DNA from 3 places in the Kitasatospora sp. NPDC038210 genome. Region 2 is predicted to be linked to each of the others. Evidence: riboswitches for the same ligand, from Rfam matches in the RefSeq annotation. Region 2 holds a riboswitch; each other region holds the start of a gene.

Region 1 (5,771 bases), on a different contig from region 2:
GTCCCGATCCCGTGGTCCGGCACCGAGGCCCCGTACGGCTTCGGCCCGGTGGCCGGCGGGCCGTCCTGGCTGCCGCAGCCCGCCGCCTGGGCGGAGTTGAGCGTCGAGGCGCAGACCGGCGACCCGTCCTCCACCCTGGAGCTCTACCGCAGCGCGCTGGCCCTCCGCCGGGCGACGGCCGACCTCGGCGCCGGCACGGAGGTCGAGTGGCTGGACGGCCCGGAGGGCACCCTCGCCTTCCGCCGCGGGTCCTTCGTGTGCACCGTGAACACCACCGGCGAGCCGGTGCGGATCGCGGCCCCGGGCACCCTGCTGCTCGCCTCGGCCGACCTCGTGGTGGACGGCGGCGAGACGGTGCTCGCTCCGGACAGCACCGGCTGGTGGGCGGTCTGACGTGGTTGCAATAGGCTCTGGGACCGTGACTACGGCGCGACTCTCAGACATCGCGGCACAGGCGGGGGTCAGCGAAGCCACCGTCTCCCGCGTGCTCAACGGCAAGGCGAACGTCTCCGCCGCCACCCGGCAGACGGTGTTGGCCGCGCTCGACGTGCTCGGCTACGAGCGTCCGACCCGGCTGCGCCAGCGCAGCGCCGGGCTGATCGGGCTGATCACACCGGAGTTGAGCAACCCGATCTTCCCGGCACTGGCGCAGGTGATCGAGCAGGTGCTCAGCCGGCACGGCTTCACGCCGGTGCTGTGCACCCAGACACCGGGCGGATCCACCGAGGACGAACTGGTGGAGATGCTGGTCGACCGGGGCGTGGCGGGCATCGTCTTCGTCTCCGGACTGCACGCCGACACCACGGCCGACCACGACCGCTACGCGCGACTGGCCGGGCGCGGGGTGCCGTTCGTGCTGATCAACGGCTTCAGCGAGAAGATCGACGCGCCGTTCATCTCGCCGGACGACCGGGCCGCGATGTGGATGGCCGTCCAGCACCTGGCCGAACTCGGCCACGAGCGGATCGGGCTGGCCGTCGGGCAGCGCCGGTACGTGCCCGTGCTGCGCAAGATAGAAGGCTTCACGGCGGCGATGCGGGAGGTGCTCGGGCGTACCCAGGAGGAGGCCGAGAACCTCGTCCACCACACGCTGTTCAGCGTGGAGGGCGGACACGCGGCGGCCGGCGCGCTGCTCGACAAGGGCTGCACGGCGATCGTCTGCGGGAGCGACATGATGGCGCTCGGGGCGATCAGGGCGGTGCGGCAGCGCGGCCTGTCGGTGCCGCAGGACGTGTCGGTGGTCGGGTTCGACGACTCGCCGCTGATCGCCTTCACCGAACCGCCGTTGACCACGATCCGCCAGCCGGTCGAGGCGATGGCCACGGCGGCGGTGGACGCGCTGCTGGAGGAGGTCGGCGGGAACGCCGTCCAGCGCGGCGAGTTCATGTTCCAGCCGGAGCTGGTGATGCGCGGGTCCACCGGGGCCTGCGCGCGCTGAGCGCCGGCCGCAGGGCCGAGGGAAGGGCCCCGGAGGGCAGTTGCTCTCCGGGGCCCTTCGGCGTGCCTGTGTGCGGCCCTGCTCGGCAGCGCTCGGCAGATCTCGACTGCCCTCAGCCGTGCTCGGTGTCGGTGGTGCGGTCCTGGGCGAGGCGGTTGCCGTCGGCCGGGTCGCCGGTGCGGGCCTCGGTGCGGCGGCCGCGGGCCAGGTAGTCGCGCAGGACCAGTTCGACGGCGTCCTGCGGGTTCTTGGTACCGGAGAGCATCATCGCGTCGATCGCGAGGTTCGCGTCGAGCGTGACGGTGACCTGGGCCATGTGACTCCTCCTCGGGTGCAGAGCAGCAGCATGCCCGTTCGGGTCCGGTTCCACCACGGGGATACGCCGCGACCCCCGGGGAGGAGCGACCAGACTCTTCCCCGGGGGTGGCGGGTGATCAGTGTTCGGTGGCGGCCGACGACCCGCGATCTGCGGACGACGGATGACAGATATTGAAATCTGTCAGCTGTCAGCTGTCAGCTGTCATCCGTCAGCGGTCGTCTGAAGTCCGTCAGCGACGAGCAGTCGGCTGCCTGCTGCCTGCTGCCTGCTGCCTGCCGTCAGCCGTCTCGCCGTGCTCAGACCCGGCCGGCGAAGTCCGGGGCCCAGTTGGCGACGGTCTGCTCGCGCACACCCGCGCTCGGGTTGGCGGCCTCGACGTACTTGCCGCCACCGACGTAGATCGCGACGTGGTAGACGCCCGAGTCCTTGCCGTTGTTGGACCAGAACAGCAGGTCGCCCGGCTGCAGGCTGTCCAGCGAGACGTGGGTGCTGGCGGCGGCCTGGTCGGCGGCGACGCGCGGGACGGAGATGCCGGCGGCGCGCAGGGCGGCCTGGGTCAGGCCGGAGCAGTCCCAGCCGCCGTTGCCGGTGCCGCCGTAGACGTACGCCTGGCCGACCTTGGACTCGGCGAAGGCGACCGCGGCGGCCATGCTGCCGCTGGCGGCCGGGGCCTGCGCCGGGGCCTGGGCGGCCGGGGTCTGGGTCTGGGCGACCGGCTTGGCGTTCACGGAACCGCCGTTCGCGGACTGACCGGACTTCTGCGAGCGGTTGAACCAGGTGAAGTCCGAGCCGGACTTGTCCGAGGAGGCGGACTGCTGGGTCTGGCCGTGGTCACCGAAGGTCAGGTGCTGGCCCGGGTAGATGGTGTTCGGGCCGTCGGTCAGGGTGCTGCGGTTGAGCTCGTACAGCCGCTCCCAGCCGCCCTGGACGTTGTGCTTGTCCGCGATCGAGGACAGCCAGTCGCCCTCGACCACGGTGTAGTCGTCGCTCTGGGCGGCCTGCTGGTGCCTCTGGGCCCAGGTGCCGGCGGCAGAGTCGGCGGCGTCCTGGGCGGGCGCGGCCGGCTTGGCGGGCTTGGCCGCCGGGGCCGGGGTCTGGGCGGGCTTGGCAGCCGGGGCGGCCGGAGCGGCAGCGGCCGAGGTGTCGACGGCGGCGGGCGTGCCGCCCTTGGTCAGGCCGGCCTTGACCGAGCAGACGGGCCAGGCACCGGGGCCCTGCGAGGCGAGGACCTTCTCCGCGACGGCGATCTGCTGGTCCTTGGTGGCCAGGTCGGCGCGCGAGGCGTAGGCGGTGCCGCCGAAGGCGGACCAGGTGCTCTGGGTGAACTGCAGGCCGCCGTAGAAGCCGTTGCCGGTGTTGATGCTCCAGTTGCCGCTGCTCTCGCACTGGGCGACCTTGTCCCAGGTCGCGACGGAGGCGGCGGAGGCGGTGCCGGAGACGAGGCACGGGACGGTGAGGCCGACGCCCGCGACGCCGATGGCGGCGATCACGCGGCGGGTGCGGCTGGACAGACGGGTGCCGTTGGTGGGCAGCATGAAGACGCGGTCCTCTCCCACGCCTGCGAGGTGAGCTGTCGGATTCGGGCCGGAGTTGCCCGGCCGCGCGTGAGCGCGGCTTCACCCCTAGCCCTGAACCGTTCCTGGGAGCGGTCCGGGGCGACTTACCTGTGGGTCCCCCGCTCCTGCCGTGGTGCGTTTTCGCGCTGCCAGGACATCCGACGGCAGGACTCGGCGTCGCGGATGAACTGGGTCCGTGTGGTCACGAACGGGGAGCACGTTAAGCAGACTTAAGTTCAAACTGCAAATAGCTGTGACGCGCATCACGGATTAGCAGGAAGTGCCAAATTGGCGGCTAATCATGATCGTAAATGATCGTTTTTCGGCAATGCGATTGCGGATGCCCACAACTGTCTTTGCCTCAGGAATGGCATGACGGTGTGTCGAAGCGCGAAACGGCGCACCGGTCCAACCGGCGGAGCGGACGTGATTCGAGCGCCCCGGAGTGCGCTCGCCATTCCCCGGCAAACAGCGGCAGAACGGACATTCCATTCATTGTTCGCTTAACTCCGGTAACTCCCGTACGCCGCAAGAGCGGGAAAGCGGGCAAAGCGAAGGGCCCGGAACGCAAGCCGTTCCGGGCCCCGTGTGCGCGCCGACGGGCGCGCGGTGTCCGCTACTGTCCGGCAGGCTCCTCGGCGGCCGCGTGGGCGCCACGGGCGCCCTCCACGACCCCCTCGGCCTCGGCGGCGGCCGCCGCCTCCGCCTCGGCCCGCGCCAGGTCCTCCGCGGACGGTGCGGGCAGCGCGGCCAGGTAGGTCGAGGCGATCAGCTGGCCGACGGTCGGGTACGCGCCCAGCGGCGCCGCCGACGGGCAGCCGGTCTCCTCGGCGGCCGCGGCGAGCAGCTCGGAGTCGGCCTCCGGCCCGATCACCAGCGGGGCCAGCGCCGGGCGCTGGGAGCCGGTCTCCTTGAGGTGGTCGACGGCCGCGGCCACCGAGCCGGGCACGTCGAGCGCGGCGGCCACGACCGGCACGGCCAGGCGGGCGGCCAGCAGAACGCCGGTGATGCCGGCCGCGGCGGCGGCGTCCTCGCCGCCGACGGTGGTCAGGACCACGCCGTCCGCGGCGGTCGCGATGGCGAAGAGCCGGGCGCGGTCGGCGCGGGCCAGCCCGGCCTCGGAGAGTCGTACGTGGACGGCCTCGGCGAGCAGCGGGTGCGGGCCGAGCGCGTCGGTGACGGGCGCGCCGTACTCGGCGGCGAGCGCGTGGAGTTCGGGCAGGAAGCCGTGCGGACCGGGCACCAGTGGCACCAGGACGGGCATCGGCAGGCCGGCCTCGGCGGCCGTGGCCAGGAGCTCGGCGACGGTGCGGTCCTCGCCGCCCTCACCCTCGGCGGAGCCGCCGGGGAGGTAGCCGACCGCGGCCTGGACGCCGTTCTGCTCGCTGCGGACGATGGAGAGCAGCTCCTCGACGACCGAGCGGGACTCGGGCCCGGCGGCCGTGGGCACGGCGAGCACCAGGGCCGGCGCGCCGGTCGGAATCTCGGGGCGCTCGGGACGACGGTGGCGCCCCCGCGCACGGGAGCCTGGAGTGCGGACGGGCAGTGGCGCGCCCGGAATGGCTGCGGTGCTCATGCCGGAGATCGTAGGACATCTGCCCGTCCGGCCTGCAGTCGGCTGCCGTACGGGTTTCGCGCGGCCGCTGTGCGAACCCGGTGTGTCCGCCGCATCGGGTTCGGGTGGTTTGCCTACAATCCGGACATTCCACACCCAATCCCCGTGCGGGCGCGGCTCATTGCCTGGACGTGCCGGACGGGGTGCGGCGTTGCAGTCGCGGCGCGTGAGATGTCTCACAGCCCGGAGGTCGCCTGACGGAGGGTCACGGCGGTGCGACTCCCGGCATTCGAAGATCAACATTAAGCGGGGGGCCGCTCACGGCCGGTTATCGCGACCCCGGTGATTCAGTCGGCTATGTCCGTTTACGTACCGTCAGGAGAAGGCCCCGTGAAGAGTTCGGGGCTGCGGGTGAAAGGCCTCGTGCACCTGCAATGTCCCGTGCTGATGCACGTGCACTGCAGCTATCATCGCGTCAAGTGAGGCGTTGTGCCGGGCCGGTACGGGGCCGGTCCGTTCGTTCGGCGGTGCCGGGGGCGCCGCGCTGGACGACAACTCCGGAGCTCTTCGGGAGACTTCTATGCACGACTCGCAGAACACACACGACTCGCACGACACCTACAACGGGATGGCCGCGGCCGATCTCACGGGGGTGGTCTGGCAGAAGAGCCGGCACAGCAACTCCCAGGGCAACTGCGTCGAGTTCGCGGCCCTGCCGGGCGGCGACGTCGCGATGCGCAACTCGCGCTTCCCGGACGGTCCGGCCCTCATCTACACCCGGGCCGAGATCGCCGCCCTGCTGCTGGGGGCCAAGGACGGGGAGTTCGACCACCTGGCGGTCTGACCGGCCGCCGTGCTTCACCATCGGGGGGCCGTCGTGGGTGCCGACACCGCGACGGCCTT
Region 2 (5,771 bases):
TTCGACTTCCTGGCCTTCCAGAAGGACCGCGGCATCGAGGTCGAGTCGGTCGGCGCGCTGCCGCTGCACTTCGCCCGGATCGCCGGGGGCTGGGACGGCCGGGTCACCATGAACTACGGCTCCCCCGAGATGCTCGGGCCGTGGGTCGGCGTGATCAGCAAGGTCATGATGGCCGGCACCGTGCTGGGCTTCCTCTGGCTGCTGCTGTGGCGCTTCACCTCCAAGCGCCGCAACGCGGCCACCATGTACGACGCGGCGCTGTGCGCGCTGCTGGTCTTCGTGGTGACCAGCCGGGTGATCAGCCCGCAGTACCTGGTCTGGCTGGTCGGCGTCGCGGCGGTCTGCCTGACGGTGCGCGGCACCAGCCAGCGGCCGGTGGCGCTGCTGATCCTGCTCGCCTGCCCGCTGACGCTGGTCGAGTTCCCGACGATGTTCACCCAGATCCTCGCCAGCGACCCGGGCGCCATCACGGTGCTGGCGCTGCGCAACCTGCTGCTGCTGGCCGCCACCGTGCTCTCCTGCGTCCGGCTCTGGCGCTCCACCCGGGGCGAGGCGCCGCTGCCCGCGACCGTGGTGCTGGACCGCGAGCCGGCCGCGCTGCCGGCCGCCGGCTACCCGGTGCGCCCGGGCATCGCGTACGAGCAGGACCTGCTGGACGGCATCGACCACTTGGGCACGCCGGCCGAGCCGCGGCGCTGACGCTGCTGCGGCCCGCCGGCCTCAGTCCTTCAGCGCCGCCACCTCGTCCAGCCAGAGCCGGGTGAACCCGGCCAGGCCCACGCCCAGTTCGGCGCGCATCAGCCGGTCCGTACGGCGCTCGCGGTCCTCGCCCTGCCCGTCGTCCGCGCCGACCGCCCGGTAGAAGGCGACCAGCCGCTGCGGCCCGCTGCGGCGGGCGATCAGCTCGCAGGCGAGCCAGGACTGCTCGTAGGCCTGGGCGATGCCGGCGGCGCCGGCGGCGAAGTCCTGGTCGGCGGGCAGTTCGGCGGGCAGCCTCCCGGCGGCGACGTCCCGGGCCAGTTCGGGGGCGATCTGCTGCGGGCTGCGGCCGCTGTCGCGGTAGGCGGTCCAGTCGGCGACGCCCTCGGAGAGCCACATCGGAGTCCAGGCCCGGGTGTCGGCCCTGGTCGCGACATGCGTGGCCTCGTGCGTGACGACCACCTGGCGGCCGAAGCCGCTGAGCCGGCCGTACGCCTCGGGGTTGACCAGCACCCGGTCCGCCGGGGTGTCCCGGGGTGCGCCGGGGGCGGCCACGGTGACCGCCGCCATGTCCGCCCAGCCGGCCGGGTCGCCCTCCAGCAGCCGGGCGAACTGCTCCTCGGTGGCGGGCAGTTCGAGCAGCAGCCGGCCGGGCCAGGCGTCGCCCCAGACCTCCTCGACGGCGGGCACCGCGCGGTCGCCCACCACGACCAGCCCGGCCGGGTCGGGGCCGTCGGCCGAAGCGAGCACCAGGCTGTGCGTGCCCGGCGCCGGCCGGACGGCGCCGAGGTCCCAGAGCGCCGGCGGCCCGTCGGCGCTCTCCTCGCGCTCGACCCGCCAGCCGTCCGCGGCCGCGGCCAGTTCGATCCGGCGCGGGTACACCACGGGGTGGTCGTCGTACCCGGCGATCCGCACGGCCAGGTCGGCCGCGGCGGTCAGCCGGTCGGGCCCGCCGCCCGCGGCGAGCACCAGGTTGCGGTACGCCGCCTCGGCCACCGGCAGCCCCGACCGGGCCTCCAGCGTGCGCGCCCGTTCCGCCAGCACCGCCGCCACCGCGGCGCGCCGGTCGGCGACCGCCCCGACCGGTGCCGCCGCCGGGGCGAGCGGCGGCAGCGACAGCTGGGCCAGCCCGCCGACCGCGAGCAGCAGCGCACCCCGCCGGGACAGCGCGCGGCGGGGTATGTGCGCCGGACCGGGTCCGGCGGGGTGCGAAGGGGACGCGCTCAGAGCCGGACCACCCCCGAGACAGGCATGGCGTTGACGCTCTCGTAGCGGACCTTGGCGCCCGGGTAGGGGGCGTGCACGATCACGCCGCCGCCGGCGTACATGCCGACGTGGTGCATGTCCCGGTAGAAGATCACCAGGTCTCCCGGTCGCGCCTCGGAAAGGTCGATCCGCCGGCCGGCGTACGCCTGGGCCTGCGAGGTGCGCGGCAGGGTCACTCCGGCCTGCCGCCAGCTGTAGTACATCAGACCGGAGCAGTCGAACGCGCGGGGCCCGGTGGCCCCGTAGACGTACGGCGAGCCGATCATGCGCACCGCGGCGGCCAGCGCGGCCGCCCCGCGCTCGGAGGCGGGCGGGGCGGTGCCGAGGTCCAGCCGGTCGGTGCCGCGGGTGGCGCGCTGCTCGGCGTCCCGGGCGTCCTGGGCGGTCATCCTGGCCCGCTCGGCGGCGTCGAGGCCGTTGAGCAGCTTCTGCGCCCTGGCCAGCCGCTGCTGGATCTGCTGCTTGCCGTCGGCGAGCGAGCGGCGGGCCTGGTCGAGCTCGGCGAGCTTTCCGGTGGCCTCCGTCCGCCGCTGGTCGAGCCGGCGCTGGCGGGTGACCAGCTCGTGCAGCGTCTCCTGCTGCCGCTGCGACGCCTGGCCCATGGTGCGGGCGCGGGCGAGGTAGCCCTCCGGGTCGGGGGACAGCATCAGCTGGGCGGTCTGGGTCATCCCGCCGCCGCGGTACTCGGCCCCGGCGACGGTCGCCAGGTCGCCGCGCAGCTCGTTGAGCTGGTCCTGGGCGACGGCGATCTCGCCCTGCAGGATCGTGGTCTCCCCCTGGAGCCGGCGCTGGGCCTCCTGTGCGGCGTTGTACTGCTCGGACGCCTGCTCGGCCTCGTCGTAGAGCTGCTCGACCTGCGCCTGGACGTCCTTGCGGTCGGCCGGGTCCGGGCTGCCGGGGGCGGCGTGGGCGCCGCCGCCGGTCGCCACGCCCAGCGCGGTGGTGGCGGCCGCCGTCAGCACCAGTGCACGGGCGAGCAGTTGGGAACGGCGGTGCACGGGCACGGCAGCGGCTCCAATCCTGCGGCGCGGCCCCGCGGCCGCCCGTGGCGGGCGGCCGTCGAGCGGGAGTCCGGTGGCAGACGTTAGCGAGTCCGGGCAAGCGAGTCCAAACCCCTACGGACCCGAATATTTGACCCTCAATCGGACATCAGCCCGAGCAGCCGCCAACGCCGCAGGCCCGGCCTTCCGTGGTGGAAGACCGGGCCTGGGAGGAGCCGAACGGGATCAGACCCGCACGATGCCGCTCAGCGGCATGTTGGTGACGGCCTCGTAGCGGACCGAAGCACCCGGCTTGGGGGCGTGCAGCACCTGGCCGTTGCCGGCGTAGATGCCGACGTGGTGGGCGTCCCCGTAGAAGATCAGCAGGTCGCCGGGCTGGGCCTGGGACAGGTCGGTGCCGATCCGGGTGCCGGCGTGGGCCTGCTCCTGCGAGGTGCGCGGCAGCGACACGCCGACCTGGTTGAACGCCCAGACCATCAGGCCGGAGCAGTCGAAGGAGCTCGGGCCGGTGGCGCCCCACACGTACGGGCTGCCGACCTTGGAGGCGGCGGCGGAGAGCGCGGCGGCACCGCGCGAGCTGCCCGGGGCGGGGAGCTTGCCGGCCGGCGTGGAGGACGGCGCGGAGAGGTCGGTGCGGCTGTTGTCGCGCGAGGCGCGGTCGGCGTTCTGCTGCGCCTTCGCGGCGGCGTCGGCCTGGGCCTTGGCGTCGGCGGCGGCCTTCTCCTCGGCCGCGCGCAGCGCCTGGCGCTCCTGCTCGGTCAGGGTGTTGAGCAGGTCCTGGGCGGCCTTCAGCTTGGCCTGGACCTCGTCCTTGGAGGCCTTCAGCTGCTGGGTGGTCGACTCCAGCTCGGCGAGCTTGCCCTGGGCCTCGGTGCGGTCCTGGTCGAGCTTGCGCTGCTGCTCCTGGAGCTGCTTCAGCTGGTTCTTCTGGGTGTCACCGGCCTGGTTCAGCGCACCGGCCTGGTTGAGGAAGTTGTCCGGGCTGGACGAGAACATCAGCTGGACGGTCGGGGATATGCCGCCGTTGCGGTACTGCTCCCCGGCGATCTCGGCGAGTCCGCCCTGCAGCTCGGTCACCTGGGCCTGCTGACGGGCCACCTGGTCCTGCAGGCCGGCGACCTGCTTCTCCAGGGTCTGCTGCTTCTCCTGGGCGGCGTTGTACTGCTCGGTCGCCACCTCGGCCTGCTCGTTGAGCTGGTCGACCTGCTCCTTGACCTGGTCCTTGGTCGGCTGCGGGTCGGCGTGGGCGCCGGACTGCGCGGAGAGGGCGACGGCAGCGGCGGCGACACCGGTCAGGATCGAGACCCGGGCGCGACTTGCTGGCTTGGGACGACGATGGGACGCCACGAAGGCGGGCTCCTTCTTCCTACGTCCGCCTACCGGGTGAGCTGACGGGTTCGGGCCGGAAGCATGCCCTACGACGCCTCACGGCCGTTCCAGCGGCCGACCTGGCGCCGATTCACCCCGGAGGAACGTGGTTCCCCGGCTCCGCTCCGCAGCGCCCCCTACCACTGGGCTCCCCTGTCGGGCAGTCGCTTCGACCTGCCCCGCTGCCTCGCGAACTCGGCGGTAACCACCGCCGCCACCCTGGCTGGGTGATCGACAGTGCGGTGGTTCGAAGCATGACCCTAGTAACTGAACCGTGATCGGTTCAAATCCTTGTCAGAAAAAAGACGGAGGATTACCCAAGTTCTTTTGTGAAAATGACCGATGGTGATCACAGCCGCACGCAAGGCTGATCAGGTCTCACCCGCCGCTCGCGAAACGGTCGAAAACCCGAACGCCACCCCGTCGGAGGTGGCGCGGATCACAGGGGCCCGGACGGGGCCTCCGGAGGGTGTCGGGCCGTCAGACCCGGCGGATGGTGTTGATCGGCATCGCGTCGGCCTTCATCACCTTCACCACGTCACCGGTGTGCGGCGCGTGGACCACCATGCCGTTGCCGATGTACATCCCGACGTGGTGCATGTCGCCGCCGTAGATGACCAGGTCGCCGGGCTGGGCCGCGGCCAGTCCCGGCACCGCGGTGCCGTAGTGGCCCTGCTCCTGCGAGGTGCGCGGCAGCGAGACGCCGGCCTGGCCGTACGCCCAGAGCATCAGGCCGGAGCAGTCGAAGGTGCTCGGACCGGTGGCGCCCCACACGTACGGCGAGCCCTGCTTGCTCATCGCCTTGGCGACGGCCACCGCGGCGTACCCGCTGGCCGGCGGCAGGTTGCTCAGGTCGACCCGGTCGCTGCCGCGCGAGGCCCGGTCGTCCTGCGCCTGCTGGGCCTTCAGCGCGGTGCGCTCGGCGGCGCTGAGCGAGTTCAGCAGGTCCTGGGCGGCCTGCAGCTTGGTGTTGACGTCCGCCTTGGCCTGGTTCAGGTCCTTGGTGGTGCTGTCCAGCGAGGCCAGCACGGCGGCCGCCTCGGCCTTCTCCTGGTCCAGCCGGCGCTGCTCGTCCAGCAGCGCCTTGAGCGCCTCGGCCTGGGTGGTGCTGGCCTGCTGGACCGTCGAGGCCTTCTCCAGGTAGCCCGACGGGTCGGAGGAGAGCATCAGCTGGACGGACGGGTCGATGCCGCCGCTGCGGTACTGGTCGCCGGCCACCTCGGCCAGGCCGCCCTGCAGCTGGGTCATCTGCTCCTGGCCGCGGGCCACCTGGTCCTGCAGCTGGTCCGCCTGCTTGCGCAGCTGGTCGGCCCGCTCCTTGGCGCCGTTGTACTTCTCGGCCGCCTGCTCCTGCTCCTCCTGGAGCTGGTCGATCTGCGCCTTGACGTCCGTTTTGTTCGGCTGCGGCGCGGCGTGCGCGGCCACCTGGGCGGAGAG
Region 3 (5,771 bases), on a different contig from region 2:
CGATGCCCTTGGCCAGGCGGGCCGGGTTGGTGACGAACAGGTCGTCGCCGACCAGCTGGACCTTGTCGCCCAGCTTGACGGTCATGGCCTTCCAGCCGTCCCAGTCCGACTCGTCCAGCGGGTCCTCGATGGAGACCAGCGGGTAGGCGGCGACCAGCTCGGCGTAGTACTCGATGAGCTCGGCGGCCGAGAGGGCCTTGCCCTCGAACTGGTAGGCGCCGTCCTGGTAGAACTCGGAGGCGGCGACGTCCAGGGCCAGCGCGACGTCACGGCCGGGCACGTAGCCGGCCTTCTGGATGGCCTCGGTGATCAGGTCCAGGGCCTCGCGGTTGCTGTCCAGGTTCGGCGCGAAGCCGCCCTCGTCGCCCAGGCCGGTGGACAGCCCGCGCTCCTTCAGCACGCCCTTGAGGGTGTGGTAGACCTCGACGCCCCAGCGGACGGCCTCGGAGAAGGACTCCGCGCCGATCGGGGCGATCATGAACTCCTGGATGTCGACGTTGGAGTCCGCGTGCGAGCCGCCGTTGAGGATGTTCATCATCGGGACCGGCAGGACGTGCGCGTTCGGGCCGCCCAGGTAGCGGAACAGCGGCAGGTCGCTGGCCTCGGAGGCGGCGTGCGCGACGGCCAGCGAGACGCCCAGGATGGCGTTGGCCCCGAGCGAGGACTTGTCCGGGGTGGCGTCCAGGTCCAGCATGGCCTGGTCGATCAGGCGCTGCTCGGTGGCGTCGTAGCCGACCAGCTCCGGGCCGATCTGCTCGATGACGGCGAGGACGGCCTTCTCCACGCCCTTGCCGAAGTAGCGGTTCTTGTCGCCGTCGCGCAGCTCCAGGGCCTCGAAGGCACCGGTGGAGGCACCCGACGGGACAGCGGCACGACCCGTGCTGCCGTCGTCGAGGCCGACCTCGACCTCGACCGTGGGGTTGCCGCGGGAGTCGAGGATCTCACGGGCTACGACGACATCGATGGACGGCACGAGGCATCTCCTTGCGGAAGCAGGGTCCCGCTGACGGTGGCGCTGTCGGCGGGACGATTGCGGAGTCGTTACGGACCAGAGCCTAACCGCCCGGGCTCTCCAGGCCACGTCGGCCTCGGTCCCGTCTCAGCGTGTGGCCCCGCTACCCACCGGTAGTTCACCTGCTTGTCCCACCGGAGCGGGCGAATGCGGACGAAGGGGGCCGGCCGGACCGACCCCCTGTCACGCGTGTCGCCGGTGCCGCCAGGGACACGCCGGCTCAGCCGAGGTGCAGCACCTGGCCGGGCAGGATCAGGTCCGGGTCGCCGCCGACGGTGGAGCGGTTCTGCTCGTACAGCGCGTGCCAGCCGCCGGACACGCCCTGGGTGGCGGCGATGCTCGACAGCGTGTCACCGGCGTGGACGGTGTAGTCGTGGCCGGTCTGCGCGGCCGGGGCCGGCTGCGCGGGGCGCGGGGCCGCGTGCTTGGGGACGTACTGCTGCGCCGACTGGTCGACGGGCTTCTCGGCCTGCGCGGGGGCGGCGTGCTTCGGGGCCTGCTTCTGGACGGGCTTCGCGGCCGGCTTCTCGGCGGGCTTCTGGACCGGCTTCTCGGCCGGCTTCTGGGCCTGCCGCTTGGGCGTCTGCTGCTGCGGAGCCGACTGCGGCTTGGAGTCCGAGGAGGTGTCGACGGACGCCGGGGCACCGCCCTTGGTCAGGCCGGCCTTGACGGAGCAGACCGGCCAGGCGCCGGGACCCTGCGAGGCGAGCACCTTCTCGGCGATCGAGATCTGCTGCGCCTTGCTGGCCTGGTTGGCCTGCGCCGCGTACGAGGTGCCGCCGTACGCCTTCCAGGTGCTGGAGGTGAACTGCAGGCCGCCGTAGTAGCCGTTGCCGGTGTTGATGCTCCAGTTGCCGCCGCTCTCGCACTGGGCGACGGCGTCCCAGGTGGAGACCGGGGCGGCGGAGGCACCGGTGGCGGTGAGGAGCGGCATCGCGAGTCCGACGCCGGCCACACCGGCGACGGCGATGGCCTTCTCGGCCTGGGTGCGACGACGGTGACGGCCAGTTCCAACGAACAGCATGAAGAGGTCCCTCTCCGCACGCCTGCGAGGTGAGCTGTCGGGTTCGGACCGGGAGGTGGCCCGGCCGCCGTGCGCGGAAACGATTCCGCTCGGGCGGCTTCACCCCAAGCCGTGGGGAACGGCAACAAACCTGGTTCCCCCGCCCCTGCCCAGGGTTCTGGTCGGTTTCCCGTGACGCGGCGGGCAGGATTCGGCGTTCCGCGCACGAGGTCCGCAGCTGCGAACTCCAGGGAGAGTAGACAGATCTTCAGACCGATCACAAGCTCATATCCCGGATATCACACAGAAATTACGGCGTGTGTCCGATCGCCTACCAACGGCGCCACTATGTCCGCGTTGATGGGTTTTCACACCCCTCCGGAAGCCGGCCGGGCGACGTTCCGTCAGCGCGCCGCCCGGCGTTCCGCCACCTCGCGTCAGTTCGCCGGGGGCGCGGAAGGAGCGTGCGGCGGCGTATGCGGGGAGCGGCTCTCCGGAGTGAATTCGACCGGGAGTTCCCGCAGGCCACGCATGATCAGACCGCCCCGCCAGCGCAGATTCTCCGGGCTTTCCGCGAGCTGCAGATCGGGCAGCCGGGAAAGCAGCGTGGCCAGTGCGGCACGCCCCTCCAAACGGGCCAGCGGGGCGCCGATGCAGTAGTGGATGCCGTGCCCGAACCCCAGGTGCGGATTGTCCGTCCGGGCCAGGTCCAGGGTGTTCTCGTCCGCGAACCGGGCCGGATCGCGGTCCGCGGCGGCCAGCACCACCAGCACCGGATCGCCGACCGGGATGTCCACCCCGCCGATGGTCACCGGACGCGTCGCGAACCGCCAGGTCGCCAGCTCCACCGGCCCGTCGTAGCGGAGGAGTTCCTCGATGCCCGTCTCCAGCAGCGCGCTCTCCCCGCGCGCCACCGACTCCTGCAGCAACCGGCGCTGGTCCGGGTTGCGCAGCAGCGCGTACGTCCCGTTGCCGATCAGGTTCACGGTCGTCTCGAAACCCGCGAAGAGGAGGATGAAGGCCATCGCCGCGGCCTCGTTCTCGGTCAGGTGCTCGCCGTGGTCGCTCGCGCGGATCAGGCCCGAGATCAAGTCGTCCCCGAGGTCCGCCCGCTTGCGGTGGATCAGCTCCAGCAGGTACGCCCGCATCCGCTTCACCGCCCGCCCCACGCCGCCCCGTTGGCCGCCGCCGTGCCGGATCATCATCCCGGCCCAGTCGCGGAAATCGTCCTGGTCCTCGGCCGGCACGCCCAGCATGTCGCAGATCGCGTAGATGGGGAGCGGGAAGGCGAACTCGTGGATCAGGTCCGCCGAGCCGCGCTGCGCGAAGCCGTCGATCAGCCGGTCGGTGAGCTGCTGCACCCGCGGCTCGAACTCGGCCACCCGGCGCGGGGTGAACGCCTTCGACACCAGGCGGCGCAGCCGGGTGTGGTCCGGCGGGTCGATGTTCAGCAGGTGCGTCATCAGGTCCGCCTGCCGCTCCCCCGGAATGCCCACCCGGCCGGTGCGGTGCGCCTGCTCGCTGTGGTGCGCCGGGTTCTTCGAAAGCCGGGCGTCCGCGAGCGCCTGCCGGGCGTCCGCGTACCTGGTCACCAGCCAGGCCTCGACGCCGCTCGGCAGCTTGGTGCGGTGCACCGGGGCGTGCTCGCGCAGCCAGGCGTAGGCGGGGTACGGATCGGCGGCGAACTCCCAGGTGAACAGCTGCGGAGCGGCGACGTCGGACTGCGGAACTTCGGCCCCGGGCTGCGGAGCGGCGACGTCCGACTGCGGGGCGGCGGCGTCCGACGGGGTGGCTGCGGGCCGGGCGGGATCTGCGGGCGCGGTTGCGTCGGACGCGGTGGCTGCGGGCCGGGCGGGGTCGGGCTGAGCTGGCATGGGTCGACCGTATCCGCTGGGTGCGCTCCCCCTCCGCCGACGGCTCGCGACCCCCGTGACAACGGCGTACGACGGGCGCGCCAACACTCCGTGGACGACCCGTGGACGGTCCGTGGACAGCTCTTGGACAGCTCTTGGCCGGACGGCGGGCGTGAGCCTGGTCACCTGAGGGGTAATCCCTGTTGCGGAGGGTCAGGTCGTGCCTACGATCCTCCGCAGTACGCGTGGGCGCCGGTGCGGTGTCGCCCACAGGGAGGAGCAGACCATGCGGGTCAGCGGGTCAGTCGTCGTCATCGCGGTACTCGACGGCGGGTCGGGCGCCGACCTCGCCCGCCGGTTCTCCGCGGCCGGCGCCGCCGGAATGCTGATCGCCGACCAGCACGTCGGCATCGCCGAGGACCTCGCCGCCGAACTCGACCGGCCGGGCTGCCCCGTCGTCGGCGTCTCCGGCGACATCCGTCGCCCCAGCGACGTCGCCGCCCTCGTCGACACCGCGGAGAAGCACCTCGGGCCGATCGACCTGTTCGCAGTCGCCGGCCCGGACGGCGAGCGGATCGTCTCCCTCGCCGACCTGCCCGACCACCTCGACCTGGAACGCCTCGCCGAACTCGTCGTCCTCGTCGGCGAAGCCATCGGCGAACTCGTCCCGCCGCAGCGGCGCCCGGTGGAGAGCACCGCCACGGCGGCCTGAGCGCCTACTCCCCGTCCGGCTCCACGCCGGGCTGCCCGACCGGCTTGAGGCCCTCGGCCGCGCGCACCGCGTCCCGGTAACCGCGCGCGGCCGAGCGCAGCGCCGCGTCCACGTCCACCCCGGCGTCGTGCGCCCGCTGCGCCACCGCGAGCAGCAGCCGGCCCGCCGACTCCTCGGTCAGCTCGGCCGGCAGCTCGTACGGCTCGTCCGGCACCCCCGCGAAGCCCGACCGGCGCACCCGCGACACCAGCTTCGCCGCGTACGCCAGCGCGGGCAGCCCGGCCGGCACGCCGTCCAGCACCGACTCGCGGTCCGCCTTCTCCGCGGCCTTCAGCTGCTCCCAGTTCGCCTCCACCTCGGCGGCGCCCCCGGCCTCGACGTCCCCGAACACGTGCGGGTGCCGGTACATCAGCTTCTCGACGATGTCCCCCGCCACGTCGTCGATCGAGAAGGCCCCGGTCGGGTGCTCCTCGGCGATCCGGGAGTGGAAGAACACCTGGAGCAGGACGTCCCCCAGCTCCTCGCGCAGCGTGTCGCGGTCCCCCTCCTCGATCGCCTCGACCAGCTCGTACGCCTCCTCGACCAGGTACTTCACCAGGCTCTCGTGCGTCTGCTCGGCATCCCACGGGCAACCGCCCGGCGAGCGGAGCCGGTCCATCACCGTCACCAGGTCCAGCAGCCGCGCCCCCGGCAGGTCGTACGAACCCGGCAGCACCTCGATCTCCGGCACCTCACCGGCCCGCTCCACCGCGAGCCGCGCGAGCGCGTCCGTCAGCCCCGGATCCCCGTCCGGACTGCCCAGCCACACCGTCGCCCCGGCCCCGGCGGGCTGCTCGGTCAACAGCCGCGCCAACGCGGGCGCCGAACCGGGCGCCACCACCTCCACCACGACCCCGGCCTGCCGGACCGCCGCCACCTGCGGATGCCCCTCGTCCGCCACCAACACCCGCCCCGCCGCCCGCAACGCCTCCCACGCCGGCCACGCCAGCAACCCGGGGGCCACCCGGTGGGTCGTGGTCAGCAGAATCAACTTGGCACCGGGAACATTCGTCGTCACACCCCGAACCTACCCGCCCACCGCGGCCACCTGCGGCCCTCGCCCCACCCACCCCACCCCACCCGGTGGCCCGGGTGGGCGCGGGACGACACACCCCGCCCACCGGACGTCGACCAGCCCGGCGGTCGAACGGC

Evidence for each region. Region 2 has a riboswitch for cyclic di-AMP ahead of ACZ7KX_RS12355 (NlpC/P60 family protein). Riboswitches for the same ligand answer to the same signal wherever they lie in the genome.
Region 1: linked by a shared signal. The riboswitch ahead of ACZ7KX_RS06370 (transglycosylase family protein) and the one ahead of ACZ7KX_RS12355 (NlpC/P60 family protein) in region 2 are both predicted to bind cyclic di-AMP.
Region 3: linked by a shared signal. The riboswitch ahead of ACZ7KX_RS32065 (transglycosylase family protein) and the one ahead of ACZ7KX_RS12355 (NlpC/P60 family protein) in region 2 are both predicted to bind cyclic di-AMP.

Annotation. Positions count from the first base shown of each region.
Region 1 covers NZ_JBVJYK010000002.1:652,985-658,755, forward strand. Annotated here, with positions in the region: gene ACZ7KX_RS06355 (glycoside hydrolase family 13 protein) at 1-393, shown strand, start outside; gene ACZ7KX_RS06360 (LacI family DNA-binding transcriptional regulator) at 419-1,438, shown strand; gene ACZ7KX_RS06365 (hypothetical protein) at 1,551-1,754, opposite strand; gene ACZ7KX_RS06370 (transglycosylase family protein) at 2,054-3,292, opposite strand; cyclic di-AMP (ydaO/yuaA leader) riboswitch at 3,300-3,461, opposite strand; gene ACZ7KX_RS06375 (sirohydrochlorin chelatase family protein) at 3,930-4,889, opposite strand; gene ACZ7KX_RS06380 (DUF397 domain-containing protein) at 5,449-5,712, shown strand.
Region 2 covers NZ_JBVJYK010000005.1:152,114-157,884, reverse strand. Annotated here, with positions in the region: gene ACZ7KX_RS12370 (glycosyltransferase 87 family protein) at 1-699, shown strand, start outside; gene ACZ7KX_RS12365 (hypothetical protein) at 721-1,743, opposite strand; gene ACZ7KX_RS12360 (C40 family peptidase) at 1,923-2,969, opposite strand; gene ACZ7KX_RS12355 (NlpC/P60 family protein) at 3,192-4,313, opposite strand; cyclic di-AMP (ydaO/yuaA leader) riboswitch at 4,324-4,477, opposite strand; gene ACZ7KX_RS12350 (C40 family peptidase) at 4,815-5,771, opposite strand, start outside.
Region 3 covers NZ_JBVJYK010000020.1:113,022-118,792, reverse strand. Annotated here, with positions in the region: gene eno (phosphopyruvate hydratase) at 1-973, opposite strand, end outside; gene ACZ7KX_RS32065 (transglycosylase family protein) at 1,233-2,036, opposite strand; cyclic di-AMP (ydaO/yuaA leader) riboswitch at 2,042-2,209, opposite strand; gene ACZ7KX_RS32060 (cytochrome P450 family protein) at 2,453-3,889, opposite strand; gene ACZ7KX_RS32055 (SDR family NAD(P)-dependent oxidoreductase) at 4,155-4,580, shown strand; gene ACZ7KX_RS32050 (nucleoside triphosphate pyrophosphohydrolase) at 4,585-5,637, opposite strand.